4 regions of the Rhizobium sp. R693 genome follow, and region 1 is predicted to be linked to each of the others. Evidence: predicted binding sites of a transcription regulator. Region 1 holds the regulator's gene; each other region holds the start of a gene.
The links. Region 1 encodes LexA, which represses DNA repair genes until DNA is damaged. Its sites were predicted from a motif close to TGTTCNNNNTGTGTTCNG; they were not measured.
Positions count from the first base shown of each region.

Region 2: ATY79_RS18565 (helicase-related protein) is a predicted target of LexA. The motif match lies at 1,469-1,486, and genes of this name have one in related genera.
Region 3: ruvC (crossover junction endodeoxyribonuclease RuvC) is a predicted target of LexA. The motif match lies at 1,922-1,939, and genes of this name have one in related genera.
Region 4: recA (recombinase RecA) is a predicted target of LexA. The motif match lies at 2,206-2,223, and genes of this name have one in related genera.

Region 1 covers NZ_LOKY01000003.1:153,091-156,925, reverse strand. Annotated here, with positions in the region: gene kdsA (3-deoxy-8-phosphooctulonate synthase) at 1-217, opposite strand, end outside; gene ATY79_RS04890 (VOC family protein) at 214-1,098, opposite strand; gene lexA (transcriptional repressor LexA) at 1,298-2,014, shown strand; gene ATY79_RS31275 (hypothetical protein) at 1,995-2,288, opposite strand; gene ATY79_RS31270 (ComEC/Rec2 family competence protein) at 2,479-3,147, opposite strand.
Region 2 covers NZ_LOKY01000023.1:180,346-184,180, forward strand. Annotated here, with positions in the region: gene efp (elongation factor P) at 1-515, shown strand, start outside; gene ATY79_RS18555 (YMGG-like glycine zipper-containing protein) at 683-946, opposite strand; gene ATY79_RS18560 (DUF3309 family protein) at 974-1,129, opposite strand; gene ATY79_RS18565 (helicase-related protein) at 1,644-3,835, shown strand, end outside.
Region 3 covers NZ_LOKY01000047.1:296,121-299,955, reverse strand. Annotated here, with positions in the region: gene ATY79_RS27670 (methyl-accepting chemotaxis protein) at 1-1,741, opposite strand, end outside; gene ruvC (crossover junction endodeoxyribonuclease RuvC) at 1,981-2,493, shown strand; gene ruvA (Holliday junction branch migration protein RuvA) at 2,528-3,145, shown strand; gene ruvB (Holliday junction branch migration DNA helicase RuvB) at 3,225-3,835, shown strand, end outside.
Region 4 covers NZ_LOKY01000034.1:80,332-84,166, forward strand. Annotated here, with positions in the region: gene alaS (alanine--tRNA ligase) at 1-838, opposite strand, end outside; gene recA (recombinase RecA) at 991-2,079, opposite strand; gene ATY79_RS21135 (carbohydrate kinase family protein) at 2,320-3,264, shown strand; gene ATY79_RS21140 (pseudouridine-5'-phosphate glycosidase) at 3,293-3,835, shown strand, end outside.

The DNA of each region.
Region 1 (3,835 bases):
AGAGCGACGTCCGGTTGGCTTTGTCGAAGGACGACTTATAAACGAGACCAAGACCAAGCTTGTCGCAGAGTTCCTTAAGCACGCCCGCGACCATGAATGCATGGTCACGGCTCTCCATTTGACACGGGCCGGCAATCAGCGACAGCCTGCCGATATTCGAAAAGGTGACACGGTCGGCGCCTTGGCCAACCACGACTTCGGAATTTGTCTGGCTCATCGTTTCTCCTCGAAGGCGAAGAGCGCACCCTGCCCGGGCGCCGCCTTCACCAGAATTCGATTGTTCTTGCGCGTGTAGGTCATCCCGTTAGCAGCCAAATGCGCTTCTGTCACGGCGAGATCACTGACCGTGAAAACAATGGCGACGCCACGCAGGCCGCGATCGTTTGAGGGTGCGGGAATGTCGAAGTAGGCATCCAATCCATCTGGAGAGAGAACGCTCACTTTGGCGTTCGGAGTTGTAACACTCGCGCCAAAGGCCTCGTTAGTCACCGTGAGGCTGTGCGCCGCGGCGCGCACAAATGGTGCAAAAGCCTTTGGGTCCCGCGCGCCAAGAATGATCTCCGCGATTCCTTTGACGCCGTTCACATGGGTTTGCAGCGTCCTTCGATCAGACGGCAGCGGATTGACGCGTTGGCATGTGAAAAAGAAAAAGTCCGGAGCTCGCAGATCGACCGCGAACGCGAGCTTGAACGCGGCGGTTGCCTGAGAACCGTCGGGCAGTCTCATCGGTCGCTCGAACTGCAGCATCTCGCCACCGTTGATCTTTTCGGCAAGGAATCTGGCATGGTCGCGGTCGGCATCGGCGGTCGCGAAGACCGCCGCGGAGAACCCATCATCCCCGCATCGAAACCGAAAAGCGCGGTCACGCGCGGTAAAGACATTGCCTTTCTTCGCTGACGCCTCATACGGTTCTGCGCTGGCGACCGCGAGCGGCTCCAGGTAAGTTTCGTCGGCGAAGAATATGCAGGCGTTCTCGGTTCCAAAAGGATGCCGGGCATCGGGCGCGACGGTGAATCCGAGTTTTCCGAGACGCTCGCGGGCAAGTACAATATTGGAGACCGGCAGCACGATGTGGTCCAGCGGATGTGCTTCGCTCATGGCAAACTCCCGGGAATTTGCGAAGATGTGCGCCGGGCAAGGGAACAATGCAACCCCCTTCTGCGCTTTCGCTCAAAAGCAACGCAAAAACTGAACAAGTTGCAGGCAAGTTTTACGAAAATTTAGGTACTTGCGGAACACATATGGAACATATAGTGTCTGTTCTGGCTTTGTTTCACGACTCTGGGGTTCAACTTCGATGCTGACGCGCAAGCAACAGGAGCTTCTTCTCTTCATTCACGAACGAATGAAGGAGTCCGGTGTCCCCCCGTCTTTTGACGAAATGAAAGACGCCTTGGACCTCGCGTCGAAGTCCGGCATCCACCGGCTAATTACTGCTCTGGAAGAACGTGGTTTCATTCGTCGACTGCCGAATCGAGCCCGCGCCCTGGAGGTCATCAAGCTTCCTGAAGCCTACAATCCGAGCTTGCAGCCCCGCCGCGGCTTTTCGCCGAGCGTCATCGAAGGCAGCCTCGGAAAGCCACAGCCGGTCGCGCCGCCGAAGCCGGCTGCACAAGCCGACAACGGCAATTCCGCCTCCGTGCCAGTCATGGGACGGATCGCCGCGGGCGTGCCGATTTCGGCAATCCAGAACATTACCCACGACATCACTGTTCCAGCCGACATGCTTGGCCCGGGCGAACACTATGCGCTTGAGGTCAAGGGCGACTCGATGATCGAAGCCGGCATCTTTGATGGCGACACGGTGATCATCCGCAACGCCAGCACTGCAAATGCCGGCGACATCGTTGTCGCACTTGTCGATGACGAGGAAGCAACCCTTAAGCGCTTCCGCCGCAAAGGCGCTTCCATTGCGCTTGAGGCCGCGAACCCGGCTTATGAAACGCGTATTTTCGGGCCTGACCGTGTCAAGGTTCAGGGCAAGCTCGTCGGCCTCATTCGCCGTTATCATTGAAGACAGGCGGCTCACCGTCGAAGGTGCCGCTCCGCCAGTTGTATGCCCGATGCCGCATCCAAGGGCGGTCAAGTGTGGTGTAGGCCGTCGTTACCACGGGTACACCCTGGTCATCTATCCTTATCTCAGCAGCGCCCGAATGACGCAGGGTTTCGCCGGTGAACAGAAGCGCGCCCGACCGGCATGCCGTCGCCCGCAGGCGAGCGGGCGTTACGACGATATCAGCTGTATCACAGGCAGTGCCGAAATAAGCGAGATTTTCGACGATTGTCACGATGTAGCCGCATGCGGGGCAGTGCACCAGGCGCCTTTCAGGCAGACGAAGCGGTTCCCAGCGCCCGTCGCAGCCTGACGTAGCGCGTTGCGAGCGTTACGCAATTCCGTTGCTGAGAGCCGTGGAGCTTCCCCTTTACTTCTCCGCTGACGAACAGGGCCGACGCCTTCCAATAGTTGCGGTGGCTGGCTTAACTCCGCCGCGAGCGCCCTTCGCCATTGATCGAAGACGAAGTCAGGCGGATGGGGTCGATTGGATTGCAAGGACCTGCCCTTTGACAATCGCGACAAATGCTGCCGTCCTCGGCCATGACAATTTCGCGGGGGCGGTCTGGACGGCGCCAATGCCACAATGGCGCCAACGCGATCACGGCAGCGCCGAGATAGCGGAGCTTGGTTCGCAGAGGGGCAAGCGAGAGGAAGCCCGCGACCGCCACAGGAAAGTACCAACCCGGCAATCGTCCCATATCGACGTTGCCACCCCAGCCCGAGACCGTCTTGGCAATGGCGATCACGATGTCGAGCCCGAAGCCCGCGATTTTCCAGGGAATAACATCGAGGCCAAACGGCGTCAGCAACATCGCGAACATCCCCATTGGCATTACCACAAAAGAGATCACCGGCATGGCCATGAGATTTGCGGGTAGTCCGTAAGCGCTGAGCCGGTGGAAGTGCTCGACGGCAAAGAGCGCCGTCGAGAAGCCGCCGATCATCGAGGTCAGCAAGATGCCCCCAAAGAAGCGAGCGACAAAAACGATGGGCTTCACTGCGGCGACCTGCAGCAGAGGGTGTTCGCGCGCGCTTCTCTTCGACCAGATCGCGTAACCGGCGACAAGGGCGAGCGTCGCTGCAAATGACATCTGGAAGCTCGGTCCCAGCGCCTCGGACGGAGACAGGAGCAAATCCGTTCGCGCCGATCCCGTCGAAATAGGCGCTGAAAGCAAAATCGTTGATCTCGGGGGGCGCGGGTCCGGCAGGCGGCGTCAGCCGCGCGCGACCCGTCAACCACGCACCGATGCCGATTGGTTCCGCCTGCCCGCGCGACGACGGAAACCCGCTCAGGTGGCCGCCTTATCTCGGGTGACTGCGTCGATGAGACGGCGAGGATGTAGCGCCACCGGCCACGGCCGTCCCCCTCGCGGCGCTCGACGCGCCCCGTAGTTGTGGTCGTCACGGCTGTGTCCAGTATAACGGTCGCTCCAAGTTTCGAACTGGCCCGCGAACATCCCGCGACGCAGAGCAAGCCCCCCAATGGGGCATTTCGGACAAGTCGGCGTCCTCGCCCTGCCGCCAGCACGACAAGGGCGAATGCCGCAAACCAGGCCACCATCCGTAGCTCCGGCAGGTCGCTTTCAAGTTCGAACCAGAGCACCGCGCCTGCCCCCAGGAAGACCGGCGAAAACAGGAAGAACCGCCCATGTTCCATTTCCGTTGCTGCGGCGTGTCGAAGCCACGCGGAGCAACAGTCCGTCGCAGTCATAATCCGAGTTGGCCACGGCAAGAACGATTGAGTGCGGAAAATGAGCGGCATTCCGGAGTAGCTTGCGG
Region 2 (3,835 bases), on a different contig from region 1:
GCAAGCTCTACGTCGTTCTGACGGCCCAGAACTTTCATCCGGGCAAGGGCACGCCGGTTACGCAGGTCGACATGCGTCGTATCGTTGACGGCGTCAAGGTCTCCGAGCGCTGGCGTACGACCGAACAGGTCGAGCGCGCCTTCGTCGAAGACGTGAACTTCCAGTATCTTTATGAGGATGGCGAAGGGTTCCACTTCATGAACCCGGCGACCTATGACCAGGTGGTCGTGAACGATGAAACGATGGGCGATCAGAAGGCCTATCTGCAGGAAGGCATGACCTGCATCCTGTCGATCCATGAAGGCGTTCCGCTTGCGCTCGAACTGCCGCGCCACGTAACCCTCGAAATCACGGAAACCGAGCCGGTTGTTAAGGGCCAGACGGCTTCGTCCTCCTACAAGCCGGCAATGCTGTCGAACGGCGTGCGCACCATGGTGCCTCCGCACATCAACGCCGGCACGCGCGTCGTTATCGCGACGGAAGACAATTCCTACGTCGAGCGCGCAAAGGACTGATCGTCCGCTTCAACGCTGAGAAACTACGGCCGCTTCGGAAACGACGCGGCCTTTTTCTTGTCAGTGGCTACATTCGTATCGCGACCACCGTTCAAACAAAAAGCGCCGGCTCAAGACGGCGCTTTCGATTTCAAAAATGATAATGCCGCCGAACGCCGGCCTAGGTTTTAGTAGCGCGGGCAACGTGCCTCGTAGCGACGGCCATACCGATCCCGGTAGACGCAATAGCCACGGCGCTCAACGGACTGGCCGATCAATGCGCCAGCAAGACCACCGGCAACAGCACCCACTGCAGCGCCACCCCAACTGTTGCTAACAGCACCACCGATAATAGCGCCTGTGCCGGCACCGATTGCGGTGCCCTGCTCGGTCGCCGTACAGGAAGCAAGTGCGCCAACGAGGGCGCCAATGAGTACAATTTTCTTCATCATGACATATCTCCCAGTTTTTTCCGTCGTTTAGATACGACCGAGCAGCACAAGAATAATAATAATCAGGAGAACTAGCCCCAAACCGCCCGAAGGTCCATAGCCCCATCCGCGGCTATAGCCCCAATTCGGTAGGGCGCCGATCAAAAGCAGAATAAGGATAATCAGAAGTATCGTGCCAAGCATGGTTCAAGTCCTCAGCCTCATTACACCTGGAATGGACAAGAAACACACATCACCGTTTTTTGTTCCAAATGTATCAACCGTTCCACTTTGGCGGAAAAACCACTCAATCAGGCCCCGTTTTCGCTTCCGGTGAGTAATGTTGACATCATCAGGCGAGACTCGAGCCGAAATGGATCGTCGATTTTCCGCGAAGGGCTGTTGACAGCCCGGATGCAAAGCGAGCCGCACGTATAGCGAGAATCTTGCGATTCAGCATCTTGTGGGAAAAAGCGATTCAAAATCAATACTTAGCCGTGAACAAACACTGAATCAGCCGGAGTCAGCGATTCGTCTCCGATTCGTTCTCAAGCTGTTCCGAATCGCAAAACGAGCAATCTGCAAGCTTTTCGCGCAACAGAAACCGCAGAGTAAATTCAAATCAGCCCTTGCGTTTGGGGCAACGGCTGTCCATGTGTTGTCTGCTTCGGAGAGGAGCTGACTTGACCTGGGGCACCCTCGCCTCATCTGCAGGACTATGACACTGACATCGCAGCCGATGATACTGAGCGGGCGCGGAGTAACCGCGGTGCTCGGACCAACCAATACCGGCAAGACGCATTATGCCATTGAGCGCATGGTTGCTCATGGCACCGGCGTGATCGGGCTGCCGCTACGGCTGCTGGCGCGTGAGGTCTATACACGTGTCGCCGAAAAGGTCGGGGTTCAAAACGTTGCATTGGTGACGGGCGAAGAGAAGATATCGCCTCCCAACGCCCGCTTTTCGGTCTGTACTGTCGAGGCAATGCCACGCGAGACCAAAGCCGCTTTCGTCGCGATCGATGAAGTTCAACTCGCCGGCGACCTCGAGCGAGGACACATCTTCACGGACCGTATTCTTCACTTGCGCGGCCGCGACGAAACGCTGTTGCTCGGCGCCGGTACCATGCGCCCGATCCTGCAGCAACTGCTCCCCGGAATCACCGTCGTCGAACGGCCGCGCCTTTCCCACCTGTTCTATGCGGGCCAGAAGAAGATCACCCGCCTGCCGCAACGCTCGGCGATCGTCGCCTTCTCCGCGGACGAAGTCTATGCGATTGCCGAGTTGATCCGCAGACAGCGCGGCGGAGCGGCAGTCGTTCTCGGAGCTCTCAGTCCACGCACCCGCAATGCGCAGGTAGCGCTCTATCAAGCCGGAGACGTGGAATATCTGGTCGCAACGGACGCGATCGGCATGGGTCTCAATCTTGACGTCGATCATGTCGCCTTCGCGCAAGATCGCAAATTCGACGGCTATCAGTTTCGCAATCTCAATCCCGCCGAGCTCGGGCAGATTGCCGGCCGCGCCGGACGGCATGTTCGCGACGGGACGTTTGGTGTCACGGGCCAGGTCGATCCCTTTGATGAGGAACTGGTCGAACGCATCGAAGGCCACGAGTTCGACAATGTGAAGGTGCTGCAGTGGCGCACCAAGAACCTCGACTTCGGCTCGCTTCACGCGTTGCGCGCGAGCCTTGAGAACGGTCCGACGGTCTCCGGCCTGACACGTGCTCTGCCCGCCGTCGACCAGCAAGCGCTGGAGCACCTGTCGCGCTACCCCGAAATCATCGATCTTGCCGATAACCCGGCGCGCGTCGAGAAGTTGTGGGAGGCCTGTGCACTTCCGGACTATCGACGCATCGCACCGGCTCAACACGCCGATCTGATTTCCACCCTCTTTTCCGATCTCGTCCGCTATGGCACGGTAAACGAGGACTTCCTTGCCGAGCAGGTGCATCGCGCGGATCGAACAGACGGTGAGATTGACACGCTTTCGGCGCGAATCGCGCAGATAAGGACTTGGACCTATGTATCGAATCGGCCCAATTGGCTTGCCGATCCGACACACTGGCAGGAAAAGACGCGGGAAATCGAAGATCGATTGTCCGATGCGTTACATGAAAGGTTGACGAAACGCTTTGTTGATCGCAGGACATCTGTGCTCATGAAGCGCCTGAGAGAGAATGCGATGCTGGAAGCTGAAATCAGTGTAAATGGCGATGTCTTCGTTGAAGGACATCATGTGGGGCAACTGTCGGGATTCCGGTTCACGCCCATTTCGGGAGCGGAGGGACCGGACGCTAAGGCCGTTCAGTCTGCTTCGCAGAAGGCGCTCGCTCTGGAATTCGAGGCACGCGCGGCTCGCCTCCATGCAGCCGGCAATGGCGATCTCGCGATCGGCTCCGACGGTTCGATCCGCTGGTTGGGCGACCCGGTGGCGCGCCTGGCAGGCAGTGATCATGTCATGCGCCCGCGCGTCATCATCCTCGCCGATGAGCAGTTGACCGGCAATGCCCGCGACCACGTGGCCGCTCGTATCGAGCGCTTCGTAAATCATCACATCAGCACCGTTCTGAAACCGCTTGACGACCTGTCTCGCGCGGAGGATTTGCAGGGCCTGGCAAAGGGCCTGGCATTTCAGCTCGTCGAGAACCTCGGCGTGTTGTTCCGGCGTGATGTGACTGAAGAGGTAAAGTCGCTGGATCAGGATGCACGCGCTTCGATGCGCCGCTACGGTGTCCGCTTCGGCGCCTACCACATCTTCGTCCCCGCCCTTCTGAAGCCCGCCCCGGCAGAGCTCATCACGCTCCTCTGGGCACTGAAGAACGACGGTCTCGACAAGCCCGGCTACGGCGATCTCATTCCCGTGCTGGCCGCAGGCCGCACGTCGGTTGTCACCGATCCAGGATT
Region 3 (3,835 bases), on a different contig from region 1:
GCATGATCTGGCTGGAGCCTGTCGTGTCACGCTTGGCGTCGCGGGCGATGCGTTCTGCATGTTCTGCGCGCTCGATCTGAAGACGAATCGACTGGGTAATCGCATCGATCGCATTTGCAGTCTCGGTGATCGAAGCGGCCTGACGCTCGGTGCGACCGGCGAGCTCGTCGGCACCGGTGCGCATTTCCTCGGAGCCCGCACGCACCGCCATAGAGTTGCCGCCGATCGCCGTCATCGTTTCGCTGAGAGCCGCCAGCGCTTCGTTGAAGTTGATGCGAAGGCCTTCGAGTTCGCTCGGGAAACGGGTCTCGATCTGATAGGCAAGATCGCCGTTGGCCAGATGGTGCAGACCCTCGTCGATCGCCTGAACGACCTCCTGCAGGGTCCGGGCCTCCGCCTCGCGCTCGGCCATATGCTGCTGGCGATCCCGTTCCGCGCGCGCCCGCGTTTCGTTGCTGGCGGCTTCCAGCTCGCGGCTTTCGACCAGCGACTGCTTGAACCGTGCCAATGCCTTGGCCATCGTGCCGATTTCGTCACCGCGGTTCTGGCTGCCGATCTCGACCTCCAGCTTGCCATCGGCAACATCGCGGGTAACGCCGGCAAGACGGGCAAGCGGCGAGAAAAGCAGCTTGGTGATTGCCCAGGTTGCCGCTGCCATGACGATCAGAACGCCAAGCGCAATCATCGTCAGCAGGGTGGCGATTTCGAGAGAACCAGCGTTGAGCTCGCTGATTCGCACGCTTTCCACGACGAGGAAGCGGGAGCCCTGGTAGTCGATGCCACGGACATAGGCTCGCGCCGCGCCATCGGCGCGATCGAAGTCGTCGACCGTCATCCCCTTTGCCGAAAGCGCGTCCTTTACGAAGGTGAAAGGCGCGGTATCGAGCGTGACGAGCTGGCCGGTCGCGTTCACGCCGATCGCCGAGCCGTCATCCGAGATGATTGCCGCCTGCGCCGTGCTGCCGGCCACAATGCCCTTGGCGAGAATGCTGGTGATCATGTTGTCGCGCACCTTGAAGAGCATCACGCCCTTCGCCGCACCCAGCTTGACGATCGGCACGGCGTAGAAGATTGCCGACCTGCCGCTTGCGGCATCGACGCGAAGACCGGAAAAGCCCGTCGGTGCGGAATCGTCCGTCGCCTTGGCGGTGTTTGCGATCGCCTTGGCGAAGGCGAGACCGGCGCCGGTCGACTTCCACGCGTCGGCCTTCAGGTTTTCGGCGAAATCGTCGTTCTTCTTGTAGGAGTAGAGGACGTTACCATCGAGATCGGCAATCAGCAGATCGCTGAAGGCGGTGTTCTCGAGGTCACGGCCAACCTCGCTCTGCGTTGTCTCATGGTTGGAATAGTAGAAGCCGCTTGGCGCCTGCGGCTTCATTAGCTTCTCGCGCTGGTCGGCCGGGTTCGGGTTGTTGGTGATGAACACCTTCTTCAATTCGGCGCGCGCATCGCCTGACGTCTTCTCGATTGTCTTCCAGCCACTTTTCAGGCTCGTGATCGACATCTGCAGCGCTTCGATGCGCGCGATCGAATTCGCCTGGTTTTCAAGCTGCTCAAGCTGATCCTGCAGCATGTCGCCGCGGAAGATCAGGACGCTCTCCTTCGCCTTGAGCGCCTGCTCGCCGGAAATGCGGCTGCTGGCGAAGTAGGCGAGGACATTGATGACCGCGATCGACAGTGCGGTCAGCAGGATGAATGTGGCAATGACCTTGAAGGACAGGGACTGAAATCTCTGAACCATGAACGATGAACCCTTCCGGAACGGCTCATACCGGCAGAACGGGAACGCCCTGCCGGCTGACCTGCAAACAGAACACGGGAGCCTTGCCTTCGCGGGAAGGGAGCTCCTCTCACATTTTATCGGTCAAAAGTCGGCTACGGAGCTTAAATTGCCGTAAACAGCCTCCCTGAAAACAAGGAATGTTTTTGTTTTGTTCACTTATCGATGGCAGTTATTTTGCGAGTGCAATAGGGTGAACCATGCAAAATACGATTCGCATCATCGGCGTTGACCCGGGCCTGCGCCGCACCGGCTGGGGAATTATCGACACGCTCGGCAATTCCTTGCGCTTCGTCGCATCAGGCACGGTAACCTCGGACGGCGACATGGACCTGGCCTCGCGCCTCTGCCAACTGCATGACGGTCTGGCGGATGTCGTCCATAGCTACAAGCCGGATGAGGCCGCGGTCGAACAGACCTTCGTCAACAAGGATGCCGTGGCAACCCTGAAGCTCGGCCAGGCCCGTGGTATTGCCATGCTGGTCCCCGCCCGCGCCGGATTGCCGGTCGCAGAATACGCGCCGAACGCCGTCAAGAAGGCGGTCATTGGAGTCGGCCACGGCGAGAAGCAGCAAATCCACATGATGCTGAAAATCCTGATGCCGAAGGTCGAATTCAAAGGCAATGACGCCGCCGACGCGCTGGCGATCGCCATCTGCCATGCGCACAACCGCGGCAGCAACCGCATGCGGCAGGCGGCACTTGCCGGCTAATCTTCACTGACAATCCACCGAACGGACCATTTGCATGATCGGCAAGCTTAAAGGCACCATCGAAGAAATCGGCGACGACTACGTCCTCGTCGATGTCCACGGCGTCTGCTACGTCGCCTTCTGCTCGGCGCGCACCCTGTCTCGCCTCGGCTCGGTGGGGGAAGCCTGCGTGCTCTTCATCGAAACCTATGTTCGCGAAGACCAGTTGAAGCTCTTCGGCTTCATGACCGCGCTCGAAAGAGAATGGTTCATCCTCCTGCAGAGTGTTCAGGGCGTCGGCGCGAAGGTGGCGCTCGCAGTCCTTTCGACACTGCCTCCGAGCGAACTGGCGAACGCCATTGCGCTGCAGGATCGCACGGCGGTCGCCCGCGCTCAGGGCGTCGGACCCAAGGTCGCCGTGCGCATCGTCACCGAACTGAAGAACAAGGCGCCGGCCTTTGCCGGAGAAGCGTCGGGCACCATCGGCCTCAAGCAGGAACTCGGCGAAGGTGTTGCCGCAGCCCCGGTCGCGGATGCGGTCTCCGCGCTGACGAACCTCGGCTACTCCCGCGACCAAGCGGCCAATGCCGTTGCCGCCGCAATGAAGACTGCCGGTGAAGGCGCTGACAGCGCCAAGCTCATCCGCCTCGGGTTGAAGGAACTGGCTCGCTGATCCAATTGCCCGAGCGGGTGCCAAAAGCCTCTGGCTTGGTGTATTGGTCACGAGCGTTTGAAGATTGGGAAATGCCAGCATGAGTGAAGCCGCGCGCCTGATATCGGCAGAGAAACGAGGCGAAGACCTGGATGTGACGCTGCGGCCGCAATCGCTGGACGAGTTCACCGGCCAGGCGGAAGCGCGCGCAAACCTGAAGGTTTTCATCGAGGCGGCGAAGAACCGCGGCGAGGCGCTCGACCATGTCCTTTTCGTTGGCCCACCCGGCCTCGGCAAGACCACACTGGCGCAGATCATGGCGAAGGAACTCGGCGTCAATTTCCGTTCGACATCAGGCCCGGTCATCGCCAAGGCGGGCGATCTCGCCGCCCTGTTGACCAATCTCGAAGAGCGCGACGTCCTCTTCATCGATGAAATCCATCGGCTCAATCCCGCCGTCGAGGAAATCCTCTACCCTGCGATGGAGGACTTCCAGCTCGACCTCATCATCGGCGAAGGCCCCGCCGCACGCTCGGTCAAGATCGACCTGTCGAAGTTCACGCTTGTCGCCGCAACGACGCGCCTTGGCCTTCTGACCACGCCGCTGCGCGACCGTTTCGGCATTCCTGTCCGTCTGAGCTTCTACACCGTCGAGGAACTGGAACTGATCGTTCGTCGCGGCGCGCGCCTGATGAACCTTCCCATGACCGA
Region 4 (3,835 bases), on a different contig from region 1:
GGTGGTCGGCAATAACGCGGTGGCTGGCGCGACGCTCGCCCTCTGCCTTCACACCCGTCACTTCCTCCGAAGCCTCGATCAGGGCGCGGAAGAGGTCGATGTCATAGTTGTCGTGCTTGCCCTGCAGAACAGCAGCGACGCGCTCCAGTCCCATGCCGGTGTCGATCGACGGACGCGGGAGGTCGATTCGCTCTTCCTTGGTGACCTGCTCGTACTGCATGAAGACGAGGTTCCAGATCTCGATGAAGCGGTCGCCATCTTCTTCAGGTGAGCCGGGAGGGCCGCCCCAGATGTGATCGCCGTGGTCATAGAAGATTTCCGAACACGGGCCGCACGGGCCGGTATCGCCCATCGCCCAGAAATTGTCGCTGGTCGGAATGCGGATAATCTTCTCGTCCGGCAAACCTGCGATCTTCTTCCAGAGATTAAAGGCCTCGTCATCCGTGTGATAGACGGTGACCAGCAGCCGCTTGGCGTCGAGCGCGAATTCCTTGGTGATCAGGTTCCAGGCAAGCTCGATTGCCCGCTCCTTGAAGTAGTCGCCGAAGGAGAAGTTGCCGAGCATCTCGAAGAAGGTGTGATGGCGCGCAGTGTAGCCGACGTTATCAAGGTCGTTATGCTTGCCGCCGGCGCGGACGCACTTCTGCGCCGTCGAGGCCGTCTTGTATGGACGCTGCTCCAGGCCGGTGAAAACATTCTTGAACTGGACCATGCCGGCATTGGTGAACATCAGGGTCGGATCGTTGCGCGGCACCAGCGGGCTCGACGAAACGATTTCGTGGCCGTTCTTCTTGAAATAGTCGAGGAAGGTCGACCGGATATCATTCACACCGCTCATGCTATGCCCTTCAATGCTGCCGGAAGGCAGGTCAAAACTTAAATCCAGTGGCTTTTATCGTTCGCCTTAACCACTGTCCAGCAGACAAACAAAACCGGCCGCATTCTGATCAAAGAATACGGCCGGTTTTGAACTGTTGGAAACCGATACGATTAGCCGTCGACGGCCTCGTCCCCGTCATTCGCATCAGGGCCGCCGTTCTGCAGGAAGCGGTCCGCAATCAGACCGGCATTCTGACGAAGCGCCGTCTCAATCTCACGCAGGAGATCCGGATTGTCGCGCAGGAAGAGCTTCGCATTCTCGCGGCCCTGGCCGAGGCGCTGGCTGTTATAAGAGAACCAGGCGCCCGACTTCTCGACAATACCAGCCTTGACGCCTAGGTCGACCAGTTCGCCGGTCTTCGAAACGCCCTCACCATACATGATGTCGAATTCGACCTGCTTGAAGGGAGGCGCCATCTTGTTCTTGACGACCTTGACGCGGGTCTGGTTGCCAATCACCTCTTCGCGCTCCTTGACCGCACCGATGCGTCGAATGTCAAGGCGAACGGACGCATAGAACTTCAGCGCGTTACCGCCGGTCGTCGTTTCCGGCGAACCGAACATGACACCGATCTTCATGCGGATCTGGTTGATGAAGATGACCATGGTGTTCGACTTCGAGATGGAAGCCGTCAGCTTGCGCAGTGCCTGGCTCATCAGACGCGCCTGAAGACCCGGCAGATTATCGCCCATCTCGCCTTCGATTTCGGCACGCGGCGTCAACGCGGCGACGGAGTCGACAACGAGAACGTCGACCGCACCGGAACGGACCAGCGTGTCGGTGATCTCAAGCGCCTGCTCGCCCGTATCCGGCTGTGAAATCAGCAGATTCTGCAGATCGACACCAAGTTTGCGGGCATAGACCGGATCGAGCGCATGTTCCGCGTCAACGAAAGCGCAGATGCCGCCCTTCTTCTGCGATTCGGCAATGGTCTGTAGCGCGAGCGTCGTCTTACCCGAGCTTTCAGGTCCGTAAATCTCTATGATACGTCCTTTCGGAAGACCGCCGATTCCGAGCGCTATATCCAGCCCGAGGGAACCCGTCGACACCGTTTCGATCTCGACAACGTTCTCGTTCGAGCCGAGCTTCATGATTGAGCCCTTGCCGAACGACCGCTCGATCTGTGAGAGTGCCGCTTCAAGTGCCTTGCTTTTGTCCACCGATTTGTCCTCTACAAGCCGCAATGTATTCTGTGACATTCGATCCACCTTTAGGTTATTGAAGCCGCTCAAGCAATGTCGCCGCTGATGCCGATTTTGTACCGCATTTGTTCTCATTGCGCAAGCGGCGCTCAAATAATTGAAACAAAAAGGTAAAACTGCCCGTGTTCTACATTTGTTTTAGTAATGGAAAGCAACAGCTTAGAGATAGGGATCTGCTCGCCAGTCGACCAGTGGCGGCAGGACGATTCGTATCTTTCGGCCACGCGGGATGATGAAATGAAGCGGAAGATTCTTGTCCTTGGCGGAGCCCATATCGACAGGCGCGGACGCATTTCAGGAGACACCGTGGCTGGCGCCAGCAATCCAGGTACATGGTTCGAGGAGCCGGGCGGCGGCGGCTTCAATGCCGCTCGCAATCTTGCCCGGTTGGGCTTCGACGTGACGATGATTTCGCCCCGCGGCGGTGATCCGATCGGCGAGATGGTCAGTGAGGCTGCCGACTTCGCCGGCGTTGATGATCGCCCCTTTGTTTTCCTCGATCGCAAGACGCCGAGCTATACCGCAATCATCGAGAACGACGGAAACCTGGTGATTGCGCTTGCCGACATGGATCTCTACCGCATGTTCGTGCCGAGGCGCCTCTCGATCCGTGCCGTCCGCGATGCCTTTGCCGCGACCGATTTCATCCTCATCGACGCCAACCTGCCAGCAGAGACGCTGGCATCGATCGTCGAGCGTGCGAAGGTGCTTGGCAAGCCGGTGGGCGCAATCGCAATCTCGCCGGCGAAGGCCGTCAAGCTCAAGCCGTGCATCGAAGGGATCGACTACCTTTTCCTCAACGAGGCTGAGGCTGCCGCATTGACCGGCGAGCGCCCCAACGATCCAGCACACTGGCCGTCACTGCTGGGTGACATCGGTTTGCGCGGCGGCGTCGTCACGCGCGGACAACGCGAGCTGATCGCCTTTGCGGATCGCCACGCGATAGCCCTGCAGCCCGCAAATCTGGAAGGCGTCGCGGATGTCACCGGCGCGGGAGACTCGCTTGCAGCCGGCGTAATCTCAGGATTGATGCGCGGGATTTCCTTGGTCGATGCCGTTCGCGAAGGCGCCGCAGCAGCAGCGCTGACCGTACAATCGCCGCATGCGGTCAATGAAAACCTTTCCCCGGATCTGATCAGGGAGACACTTTCCCTTGTTCCACCGGCGAGAATTTTGCATTGAAGGCCGTACCGATGAAATGGAAGAGACAATGACGAAACCGTTCTCCCCCCTCCTGCCGATCGCCTATTCCAAAGAAGTCGCAAGCGCCAAGCAGCGCGGCGCGCCGATCGTGGCACTTGAATCGACCATCATCACGCATGGCATGCCCTACCCCGGCAACATCGAGATGGCCCGCAGCGTCGAGGCGCTCATTCGTGAGCAGGGTGCCGTGCCAGCCACTATCGCGGTCATTCACGGAACGCTGCATATCGGCCTCGAATCCGATCAGCTGGAGCAACTGGCGCAGGCCAAGGACGTCCTCAAGGTTTCTCGCGCCGATCTCGCCTTCGCGATCGCCGAGCGCCGTCACGGTGCAACGACCGTAGCAGCGACCATGATCGCCGCCGAGCGTGCCGGCATCAAGGTCTTCGCCACCGGAGGCATCGGCGGTGTTCACCGCGGCGCTGAGGAAAGCTTCGATATTTCCGCTGACCTCGAGGAACTCGGCCGCACCGGCGTCATCGTCGTCTGCGCCGGCGCCAAGGCTATCCTCGACATTCCGAAAACCCTGGAGGTGCTGGAAACCGCGGGC